3 regions of the Staphylococcus ratti genome follow, and region 2 is predicted to be linked to each of the others. Evidence: riboswitches for the same ligand, from Rfam matches in the RefSeq annotation. Region 2 holds a riboswitch; each other region holds the start of a gene.
The links. Region 2 has a riboswitch for S-adenosylmethionine ahead of metK (methionine adenosyltransferase). Riboswitches for the same ligand answer to the same signal wherever they lie in the genome.

Region 1 (4,088 bases), 410 kb from region 2:
GACATTGCAATAGAAACAGCAAAAAATAAAGGCGTCAATATTCCAATGCTAAAAGGTAAAGGTGATGAAAAATAATGAATGATTTAATAATCCAAAATATTGAAGAATTAATTTTACCGAAATCGACAGAACGTCCTTTAAAAGGTGTAGAATTAGATGAATTAAAGATTGTTAAAAATGGGACAGTTGTCATTAAAGACGGAAAAATTGTTTATTCTGGACCTTATACTGATGCATATGAAGCGCAAGAAATTATTGATGCTTCAGGAAAAGTAGTATCACCAGCTTTAGTGGATGCACATACGCATCTCGTTCATGGTGGTTCACGTGAACATGAAATGTCTTTAAAACGCCAAGGAATGTCATACTTAGATATTCTTGAACAAGGCGGTGGTATACTTTCAACTGTAAAGGCGACGCGTCAAACGAGTGAAGATGAGCTTTTTAAAAAAGCAGAACATGACTTATTAACGATGATTCACCACGGTGTATTAGCACTTGAAAGTAAGAGTGGTTATGGTTTAGATAAAGAAAATGAACTCAAACAATTAAAAGTATCACGCCGCTTACAAGAAAAGTATAACTTAGATATGCGTCATACTTTTCTTGGGCCACATGCTGTACCTAAAGAAGCTAAGTCGAATGAAGCGTTCTTAGAAGAAATGATTGAATTATTACCAGAAGTGAAAGCATACGCTGATTTTGCAGATATCTTCTGCGAAACAGGAGTGTTTACAATCGAAGAATCTAAACGTTATATGGAAGCGGCGAAAGCACAAGGTTTCCAAGTGAAAATTCATGCTGATGAAATCGATCCATTAGGCGGATTAGGCTTAGCAATTGATGAACAAGCGATTTCAGCAGATCACCTTGTCGCTTCAAGTAATGAAGATAAAGAAAAATTAAAAGATACAGATACAGTAGCGGTACTATTACCTGGAACGACTTTCTATTTAGATAAAAATGATTATGCGGATGCGCGCGGTATGTTAGATAACAACGGTGCAATTGCGGTTGCAACAGACTTTAACCCTGGAAGTTGTGTAACGAATAACTTACAAATGGTTATGGCAATAGCTGCACTCAAATTAAAATTATCACCAAATGAAATTTGGAACGCGGTCACAGTTAATGCAGCTAAAGCAATCAATGTGGATGCAGGAACAATCAATGAAGGAGACAAAGCGAATATTGTCATTTGGCATGCGCCGAACCATGAATACATTCCGTATCATTATGGTATTAATCATGTGGAAAAAGTCATTCAAGCTGGTAAAGTCATTGTGAATCGTGACTTGGCACTTCAATAGCTTCCTTCAAATCTAGTCAGCCTTGTGGGGGCAGGACAACGAAATCAATAGATTTCTGTCCTGCATCAAAAAAGAGCAATAAAGTTAAAGAGTACAGTAGCTGTCTGAATTGAAGGTGCGCTTTACAAGCTTCCTTCAAATCTAGTCAGCCTTGTGGGGGCAGGACGACGAAATCAATAGATTTCTGTCCTGCATGATAAAAAGAGCAATAAAGTTAAAGAGTACAGTAGCTGTCTGAATTGAAGGTGCGCTTTACAAGCTTCCTTCAAATCTAGTCAGCCTTGTGGGGGCAGGACGACGAAATCAAATAGATTTCTGTCCTGCATCAAAAATGTGCATTAAAGAAAAAAGCCCAGTAGCTGTCTGAATTGAAGATGCGCTTTGCAAGCTTTCTTCAATCCTAGACATCCTTGTGGGGGCAGGACGACGAAATCAATAGATTTCTGTCCTGCATCAAAAATGTGCATTAAAGAAAAAAGCCCAGTAGCTGTCTGAATTGAAGATGCGCTTTGCAAGCTTTCTTCAATCCTAGACATCCTTGTGGGGGCAGGACGACGAAATCAATAGATTTCTGTCCTGCTCCCTTAATCATTGAGGATTGACGTATCTCATATTTTCATGTAAAGTTTAACAGTAAAATTAAATATTTCATATCAAGAGAAGTGGAGGGACTGGCCCTGTGATACTTCGGCAACATGATCATGCGTGTGCCAATTCCAGAAGCTGTATGGCTGAAGATAAGAAACTCGAAAATCAATCAGGTCAAGCCTAATAGTGTTCATGCGCATGTTACACTATTAGTGTTTGACCTTAAATTTTTGGTAAGGAGATTGCAATGTCTAAAGAAATCAAAGATAAGGCTAATGGATGGGCTTTATTACCTTTAATTGTATTTATTTGTATCTTTTTAGGTGCAGGAATAATTACGAAAGACTTTACATTTATGCCATTAAATGTCGCTGCAATTGTCGGTGTAATTATTGCGTTAGTAATGAATAGAAAAGAAAAATTTACGCATAAAGTAGAGATTTTTGCGAAGCGCGCAGGACACTCAAACATTATATTAATGATGTTTATTTTCTTATTGGCAGGTGCATTCTCAAAAACAGCAGAACAAATGGGAGGCGTGGAATCCATTGTTAACTTTGGACTTTCTTTAATCCCACAAAATCTACTTGTTGTCGGTTTATTTATCATATGTATGTTTGTTTCTATATCGATGGGGACATCTGTTGGTACAGTGGCAGCAATTGCGCCAGTGGGCTTTGGTTTGAGTCAGGCAACAGATATTCCAGTCGCACTCGCTATGGCAACAGTAGTTGGCGGTGCAATGTTTGGTGACAACCTATCTATGATTTCTGATACAACCATCGCAGCTGTAAGAACACAGCGTACGCAAATGGCAGACAAGTTTAAAGTGAATTTCCGTATCGTTCTTCCAGGTGCGCTAATTACGATTATAATATTATGGGCACTAACACATGGTAGCCATATTAATCATGGTCAAAACTATGATTATGATTTCATTAAAATTATTCCATATTTGTTTGTACTTATATTAGCTGTACTAGGAATTAATGTTGTTATTGTCTTGCTCGGGGGAATACTATTATCAGGAATCATTGGACTTATTGATCATTCGTTTGATTTAGCAGGCTTTTTAAAAGCTACATCAGAAGGTATCGTGGGTATGGAAGATATTGCGATAATTGCATTGCTTATCGGTGGTATGATCGGGTTGGTTGAGCACCATGGCGGAATTCATTGGTTGTTGTACAAAATTAAAAGCAAAATCAAATCACGACGAGGTGCTGAATTTGGCATCGCTAGCTTGGTAAGTGTTGCTGATATTTCTACAGCGAACAATACGATTTCTATTATTATGTCAGGACCTCTTGCGAAAGATATCGCGGATGAGTATCAGATAGATCGTCGTAAGTCAGCGAGTATTTTAGATATTTTTGGAAGTGCTTGGCAAGGTTTTATTCCTTACAGTCCGCAACTTATTGCAGCGGCAGGTGTTGCAGGTATATCACCAGTAATGTTAGTACCTTATTCGATTTACCCAGTAATGCTTGCTATTTGTGGAATTATTGCAATCCTATTTAACTTGCCACGTTTGAAAAGTAAAAAGAATGAAGCTTAAAAGTGAGGAGAAACACTGTGAAAAACATGCAAAATGAATGGGTCGAAGTAAAAATCGTACGTTTACTTAAAACGACACCAGCGTTTGCTTATCAAGCATGGATAGATCCGGAAATGCTACGTCATTGGTTTATGACAACTTCAAGAACAAATACAAGTGTGCATAATGAAGCTGTCGAAGGCGGACATTATGAAATTATAGATCAACGTCAAGATAAGAGGGTACGTGTTAAAGGAATTTATAATAAACTTGTTTCAGGTCTAGAAATTGGTTTAACGATTCAAATGCCGGATGTAAGTGAAAAACAAGATGATATCGAAGTGTTTTTTGAAGAACGCAGTCCAGGGATTACGCAAATGACGTTCTTTTATAAGAGTGAAGTGCCTAAAGAACGACGTCTATCTCAATTGGAATATAAACAAAAAAAGAAAGAATACCATGACAAGGTTGTTCATGGCTTTGAAAATATTTTTGATGCAATGCAAAATTATATAGAAGCACAATCAACAGACTCAAATCACTAAAAAGACTAGAGGGCGCACGTAGATATTAGACGTGTGTCACTCTAGTCTTTTATTGTTATAGTTCAAAATGAAATTGGGGCAAGCTGTTGCTTTGGGTGCATAGTATTG
Region 2 (4,088 bases):
GCGTATATTGACAGCGCGTTACCCTCAAGCGTTTATCCATTTTGTTGGATTTTCTAGAGGGGGCATTCAAGGGCTTTTAACGTTTCAAAAAGTGAATGTAGACAGTTACATTATATGGGGTGGCGTTAGCGATTTACGTTTGATGTATGAGGAACGTGTCGATTTAAGAAATATATTAAGACGTATGGTAGGTCATCCAAAGAAAGCTAAAGAAGCCTATCGTCAGCGTGATGCGTTGGCACACATTCAGTCGGATGCGCCACCGATATTGATTGTCCATGGTGGTAAAGATAAGCAAGTAGGTATTCATCAAGCGTATGTTTTAGAAACGCATTTAAAAGAAGTAGGGGCCACGTATAAAACATTTTATCAAATGCAAGAAGGGCATGTCCCTAGGCCACAAGCCATGAAAGACGTTTTAAAGATTATCCAATCGTGGATGGCTAATGTTGAAGCTTATAAAAACAACGAAAAAAAGCTGTGAAGATTTCCAAATGGATTTTACTTCACAGCTTTTTTAAATTAACCTTTGAAACCGCCAGTTTCTTCTAAATGTTGCGTATCTTCTCCAAATTTTTTGAAGTTTTCTTTGAATCTTGAAACTAAATCTTTAGCTTGTGCTTCATAAGCTTTTTTGTCTGTCCAAGCATTAATCGGTTGTAGAATCGTTGTTGGGACATCTTCTACTGCTTTTGGAATGCTTAAACCAAAGATATGATCTTGTTCAAATTCTGTGTCTTTCAATTTTCCACTAATGGCATCATTAACCATTTTACGTGTATAACGCAGTTCGATACGGTTACCTACACCGTATTTTCCTCCAGTCCAACCGGTATTAACTAAGTACACATCGACTTGATGTTTATCGATTAAATCACCAAGTAAATCTGCATACACTTTTGCATTTAACGGCAAAAATGGAGCGCCAAAACATGTTGAGAAAGAAGGTTGTGGTTCAGTAATACCACGTTCTGTACCTGCGAGTTTAGATGTGAAACCACTTAAGAAATGATACATTGCTTGGTCTTTTGATAATTTTGAAATTGGAGGTAATACACCAAAAGCATCTGCAGTTAAGAAAATAATCGTATTTGGGTGAGATGCTTTAGACGGAACAACAATATTTTCAATGTGGTGAATAGGATAGGCTGCACGCGTATTTTCTGTTAACTGATTGTCATCAAAGTCAACATAACCTTGAGCATCTACTACACAGTTTTCAAGAACTGTACCATAACGGATAGCATTGAAAATTTGAGGTTCTTTTTCTTCGGACAATTGAATAGCTTTCGCATAACAACCGCCTTCAATGTTAAACACGCCATTGTCATTCCAACCATGTTCGTCATCGCCGATGAGGCGACGCTCAGGATCAGCCGATAACGTTGTTTTACCTGTTCCAGATAAACCGAAAAATAAAGCGACATCACCTTTATGACCTACGTTGGCTGAACAATGCATGCTCATAATGTCTTGTTTCGGTAATAAATAATTCATTACAGAGAAAATAGATTTTTTCATTTCACCTGCATATTCTGTACCACCGATTAAGACTGTTTTGTGTTTGAATGAAATAATCACAAAAGTTTCAGAGCGAATGCCATCTTTTTCAGGATTTGCTTTAAAAGTTGGTGCAGAAATTACAGTGAAATCAGCTTTGATTTTTGAAGCTTCTTCTTTTGAAGTAGGTTTAATAAATAAATTTTGAGCAAATAAATTATGCCATGCAAACTCATTGACGACAGTTAAATCAAGTTGTGAATCTTTGTCACTACCTGCATAACCATTGAAAACAAATATCTCATCTTTTTTATCTAAATAATCGATGACTTGATAATATAAATTTAAGAATTTTTCTTCAGAAATAGGTTGATTTACTGCTCCCCAGTCAATATCATCTTTAACTTGAGGATTATCTACAATATATTTATCTTTAGGAGAACGACCAGTATATTCCCCAGTTTTAGCATTAATCGCCCCGAGTTCTGTTAATTCAGCTTCGTCTCGTTTTAGTATCTTATTGTAGAGTTCTGTAGTTGTAAGTTGAAAATGAGATGAAGGCTTGTCAATTAATGCGTCAATTTTCTTTGTATTGAATGACATGTTTTATCCCTCCGATAGTTATTTCAGTAATGATAGTTATTTCAATAATGTAAGCCTTTACAATTCAAGAGTATAACACAATGGATAAATAATCCATACCGAAATTAGGTGATTTTGATAGAAAAATAGTAAAATAATTAGGTTGAGGAATCGTTTTTATATTTGTGTAACATGAGTTAGAAAGAGAATTGACACTACTTATAAATTTAGGTAATATGAGACTAACGGATTCTCTTATCCTGAGTGGTGGAGGGACATGGACCCAGTGAAACCCAGCAACCTCTTCTTTAATGAAGAAAGGTGCCAAACCGTTTGCAGACTGATATTGTCTGAACGATAAGAGCGAATGGACGTTTAGAGCCTTCTCTCTATGTTTATAGTGTGAGAGGCTCTTTTTTTATTAGCTCAGAAAAAGAGAGAACTTCGTAATATAAAATTTAAAGGAGCTTATTATGACTTACAATAGAAGATTATTTACATCAGAATCAGTGACTGAAGGCCACCCAGATAAAATTGCAGATCAAATTTCTGATGCAATTCTAGATGAGATACTAAAAGGTGACAAAAGTGCACGAGTGGCTTGTGAAACAACTGTAACGACTGGAATGGCATTAATTGCTGGGGAAATCTCAACTTCGACGTATGTCGACATTCCAAAAGTTGTACGCGAAACAGTTAAAGAGATTGGTTACACACGTGCAAAATATGGCTATGACTACAAAACGATGTCTGTTTTAACTGCGATTGACGAACAATCACCAGATATTGCCCAAGGTGTAGATCGTGCATTAGAATATCGTGATGACGATAATGATGAAGCATTAAATACTGGTGCAGGGGACCAAGGGTTAATGTTTGGATATGCAACAGATGAAACAGATACGTATATGCCACTTCCTATAGATTTATCTCATAAGCTAGCGAAACGCTTAACGGAAGTACGTAAAGATGGTACTTTAGAATATTTAAGACCTGACGGTAAAGTACAAGTAACGGTTGAATACGATGAGGAAAATCATCCGAAGCGTATCGATACGATTGTTATTTCGTCACAACACCATGAAGAAATCGAATTAGAAAAAATCCAAGAGGACCTAAAAAAATATGTGATTTATCCAACAGTAGATGCAAATTTAATTGATGAAGATACAAAGTTCTTTATTAATCCTACAGGACGTTTCGTTATTGGTGGACCACAAGGTGATGCTGGTTTAACAGGTCGTAAAATTATAGTGGATACGTACGGCGGTTATGCGCGTCACGGAGGCGGTGCTTTTTCTGGAAAAGATCCTACAAAGGTAGACCGTTCTGCAGCTTATGCGGCGCGTTATGTTGCTAAAAATATCGTTGCAGCTGGTTTAGCTAAAAAATGTGAAGTTCAAATTGCATATGCGATTGGCGTGGCACAGCCAGTATCTATCGCTATTGATACTTTTGGTACCGGACAAGTTTCAGAAGATAGCTTAATTGAAGCAGTGCGTACGCATTTTGATTTACGCCCAGCGGGTATCATTAAAATGTTAGATTTACAACGCCCAATCTATAAGCAAACTGCTGCATATGGACACTTTGGTCGCAATGATATTAATGTACCATGGGAAAAAACGGACAAAATCGACATTTTAAAAGAAGCGGTGGCTTCTCAAAATTAATGTTTTTTCCATAAACACTCGCGATTTTATTAGCTTTTTTATATAATGAATATAATAAAGCAAATGTAGAAAAGGTAGGTAATTGTTAATGTCACAATTGGATCCAATTCAAATTGGGTTAATCGCTGCGAGTGTCCTTGCACTCTTGTTTCTGATTTTATTTTTGTTTGCGTTACGAAGCAAAAAGAAGGTAAAAGAAACATATTCAAGTCAGTATCAATCCAAAAAAGAAAAATTAAATAATGAACATAAAGAAGAGTTAGAAAAAGCACGAATTGAAAAGAAAAAATCAGATACGCGTCATAAGGAACAATATGACACAATGTTATCTTC
Region 3 (4,088 bases), 880 kb from region 2:
GCTTTATCCTAAACTTTCAGCTAAAAATGATTCAACTTGTTCTGGAGATTTTGCATGTGCGGAATGCAGGTGGTGCAATTTCTCGCCATTTTTGAAAATAAGAATACTTGGGATGCCCATTACGTCATTTTCAATGGCTGCTTCTTCAACTTCATCACGGTTCACGACATACCAATCATATTGATTGTATTTTTGGACGATTGGGTCGACCCACATGTCCATCGCTTTACAATCGGGACACCAACTTGCTTCAAATTTTACAATCGCAATGTTGTCACCATTAATGATTTCTTTGAATCTATCCATGTTTTGAATTTTTTGCATAAGTATTTCCTCCGTTGTTCTTTTTCTTATTACAAAGTATAACGAATTTCTTATAATACGTCATATTTCATGATTTAATCAATATTAAAAATGAGCATCAACTTAAAATTAGTCTAATCTAACAAATTTTGGTATATTTGTTATAAGTCAAGCAAGGAGGTTAGAGCATGATTAAGTTTTATCAGTATCCTAATTGTACTACATGTAAAAAAGCTGCAAAATTTTTATCTGAGCATGGCGTGAGCTATGAACCAATTGATATCGTACAATTGACGCCGACAAAAGAGGAATTTAGAGAGATTGTTCAACAGTCTGGTATTGAAATTAAGAAATTATTCAATACGCATGGCGCAAAATATCGGGAATTAAAACTTAAAGATAAATTAAGTGAATTATCTGATGACGAAAAATTAGAACTTTTAGCCTCAGATGGAATGTTAGTAAAACGACCTTTAGCAATCTTAGGTGATAAAGTAACGGTCGGTTTTAATGAGCAAGTTTATCGCGATACTTGGTTATAATAAAATAGTTGATAGATAATTTGCATTGTGTCATGATTATCTTGTAAACAAATATAGGAGGGGATTCAAGTGGCAGTGCCAAGTGAATTAAAGTATTCAAAAGAACATGAATGGGTAAAAGTTGAAGGCAACATCGCAACTGTCGGTATTACAGATTTTGCACAAAACGAATTAGGAGATATCGTATTCGTTGAACTTCCAGAAGTCGATGATGAAGTAGCTGAAGGTGAAACTTTCGGTAGCGTTGAATCTGTTAAAACAGTTTCAGAATTATATTCACCAGTATCTGGCAAAATCGTAGAAATTAACGAAAACCTTGAAGATGAGCCAGAAGCTGTAAATGAATCACCATACGAAAAAGCATGGATGGTTAAAGTGGAAATAACTGACGAAAGTGAACTTGATGCGTTAATGGATGCACAAGGCTATCAAGAAATGATCGGCGAATAATAATGACGAAACTCCTAGATACTCATTGGATTATCTCGGAGTTTTTTTACACTGAATAATATCTTTTTAGAAGGTGAAGACCATGACGATGATTAACAAGATAATTGTTGTAGAAGGCAAATCTGATAAAAAAAGAGTTAACGAGGTGTTACTAGAGCCTGTCGAAATCGTTTGTACTCACGGGACGATGGGGATTGAAAAATTGGATAACATGATTGAATCATTATATGGCAAGCAAGTCTATATTCTTGTTGATGCTGATGCGGAAGGACGAAAGATTCGAAAATGGTTTCATAAGTATTTGAGTGAAAGTATTGATATCTTTGTCGATTCAACTTATAGTGAAGTGGCACGTTGCCCACGAGATTACCTCTCAAATGTATTAGGACGTCATGGGTTTAATGTTAAAAACGACTTTTATGTAAAAGGAAAGTATTCGTATCATGAATGTTTCGAAGCAATTGAACAATACATTTAAAAATAAAGATAATGAGATTCATTTAATTTTTGGTTACACACCGATGTGTGGAACATGTAAAATATCCGAGCGCATGCTAGATATTGCTAACGAAGTGGCTCAGTTACCATTAGAAAAACGAAATTTAAATTTCTATCCTGAATTTAGCCAACAATTTGAAATACAGTCTGTACCGATATTATTGATTATGAAAAACAATCAAGAACTAGAACGCATCTATGCTTTTCAATCTGTGACGTATTTGTTAGAGAAGTTAAAAAAATCTGTTGACGAAAATTGAGGGAAATGGTAAGATTTGAACAACTTAATATTCAGATAAGCTCTTATCCAGAGTGGTGGAGGGATGTGCCCTATGAAGCCCGGCAACCGTCTATGTATAGAAATGGTGCCAATTCACATAAAGTAACGATTTACTTTTGGAGATGAGAGAAATGCATCGGTATCTTTGCTTTCTCTTATTTACATAATAGGAGAAAGCTTTTTTTATTCTGATTTTTGTCATAGGACAACATATAGGGGGGAATCATATTGATCGAGCTTAAAAATATTGTTAAACGGTACGAGAGCAAATCCCAAACTGTGACAGCTGTAGATGATATCGATTTAAATATTGATAAAGGGACCATTTTTGGTATTATCGGCTTTTCTGGTGCGGGAAAAAGTACATTAATACGATTGTTTAATTATTTAGAAACGCCAACTTCTGGTGAGGTCATCATTGGTGGTGAAAATATAGGACAACTAAGTAAACGTGCACTTCGTCACAAAAGGCAAAAAGTGAGCATGATTTTTCAACATTTTAACTTATTATGGTCACGTACAGTTTTAGACAATGTGTTATTTCCGTTAGAAATTGCAGGTGTTCCAAAGAAGGAGGCAAAAACGAAAGCACTAGAACTTATAGAACGTGTCGGGTTAAAAGGGCGAGAAAAAGCATACCCTTCCGAATTGTCTGGTGGACAAAAACAGCGTGTAGGTATCGCGCGTGCATTAACGAATGACCCAGAAGTATTGCTTTGTGATGAGGCAACTAGTGCACTTGATCCACAAACAACAGATGAAATTTTAGATTTATTGCTACAACTCAAAAAAGAACAAAATTTAACGATTATTATTATTACGCATGAAATGCATGTGATTCGTCGTATTTGTGATGAAGTAGCGGTGATGGAAAGAGGGCGGATTATTGAACAAGCTGAAATAACAGAATTTTTCGAGAATCCAAAACATTCTGTCTCTAGAAGATTTGTTCAAGAAGATTTAAAGCCAAGTGCAGAATACGAGGATATTTCTGAGTTAGTAGAAATTAATGCTTCTGATAAATTAGTCAAACTTAATTTTTCAGGAGAGGCTACAACACAACCAATCGTTTCGTACATCACACGAACACATCATGTGGCAGTGAACATTTTGGAGGCGAATATTAAACATTCCAAAAAAGGGATTATAGGCTTTATTTTGTTACACCTTCAAAATGTTTCAGAGCATGAATTTGAACAATTAACACTAGAGTTAGCAGAAAAGAAAATTGAAGTTGAGGTGATAAGCCATGGGTAAAAGTTTTAGCGAAATATTGAGTGAAATGATAACGATGCCTCATATACGATGGGATGAGGTGTGGATAGCCACATACGAAACACTCTATATGACGGTGATTTCTACCATTTTTGCGTTTGTTTTTGGGCTTATCATTGGCGTGATTTTATTTTTGACATCTAAAAGTAAATCCAAAGTAGGGCGCATCTTTTACAGCATCGTTTCATTTTTTGTTAACTTATTCCGAGCGATTCCATTTATCATATTGATTTTATTGCTCATTCCTTTTACAAGTTTAGTACTTGGCACGATTAGTGGACCAACGGGCGCGTTACCAGCGTTAATTATTGGCGCTTCGCCATTTTACGGACGACTTGTTGAGATTGCATTAAAAGAGATTGATAAAGGTGTCATCGAAGCTGCTTGGTCTATGGGGGCAAACACTTGGACAGTTATTCGAAAGGTGCTCATTCCAGAGTCCCTTCCAGCGCTCGTTTCAGGTATTACTGTAACAGCTATTGCACTCGTAGGGTCAACGGCGATTGCAGGTGTAATTGGCGCAGGTGGATTAGGGAATTTAGCTTATTTAACTGGTTTTACGCGAAATCAAAATGATGTCATTTTAATTTCGACAATTTTAATTTTAGTTATCGTCTTCGTTATTCAATTTTTGGGAGATTGGACAACGAATAAAATAGATAAACGATAAATTTATTTTAAGGAGAATGGTCAAATGAAAAGAATTTTATCAATTGCATTAATTTTAGTACTTACGGTTG

Region 1: it holds a riboswitch for S-adenosylmethionine, as region 2 does, so the genes downstream of both, LN051_RS02255 (Na+/H+ antiporter NhaC family protein) here and metK (methionine adenosyltransferase) in region 2, are expected to answer to the same signal.
Region 3: it holds a riboswitch for S-adenosylmethionine, as region 2 does, so the genes downstream of both, LN051_RS08705 (methionine ABC transporter ATP-binding protein) here and metK (methionine adenosyltransferase) in region 2, are expected to answer to the same signal.

What each region holds. Positions count from the first base shown of each region.
Region 1 covers NZ_CP086654.1:527,369-531,456, forward strand. Annotated here, with positions in the region: gene hutU (urocanate hydratase) at 1-75, shown strand, start outside; gene hutI (imidazolonepropionase) at 75-1,310, shown strand; SAM riboswitch class I at 1,958-2,054, shown strand; gene LN051_RS02255 (Na+/H+ antiporter NhaC family protein) at 2,146-3,456, shown strand; gene LN051_RS02260 (SRPBCC family protein) at 3,483-3,980, shown strand.
Region 2 covers NZ_CP086654.1:936,457-940,544, forward strand. Annotated here, with positions in the region: gene LN051_RS04560 (alpha/beta hydrolase family protein) at 1-484, shown strand, start outside; gene pckA (phosphoenolpyruvate carboxykinase (ATP)) at 523-2,103, opposite strand; SAM riboswitch class I at 2,335-2,446, shown strand; gene metK (methionine adenosyltransferase) at 2,556-3,755, shown strand; gene LN051_RS04575 (nuclease-related domain-containing protein) at 3,844-4,088, shown strand, end outside.
Region 3 covers NZ_CP086654.1:1,816,002-1,820,089, reverse strand. Annotated here, with positions in the region: gene LN051_RS08730 (thioredoxin family protein) at 4-324, opposite strand; gene LN051_RS08725 (arsenate reductase family protein) at 492-845, shown strand; gene gcvH (glycine cleavage system protein GcvH) at 915-1,295, shown strand; gene LN051_RS08715 (toprim domain-containing protein) at 1,378-1,773, shown strand; gene LN051_RS08710 (thioredoxin family protein) at 1,739-2,053, shown strand; SAM riboswitch class I at 2,094-2,202, shown strand; gene LN051_RS08705 (methionine ABC transporter ATP-binding protein) at 2,302-3,330, shown strand; gene LN051_RS08700 (methionine ABC transporter permease) at 3,323-4,018, shown strand; gene LN051_RS08695 (MetQ/NlpA family ABC transporter substrate-binding protein) at 4,043-4,088, shown strand, end outside.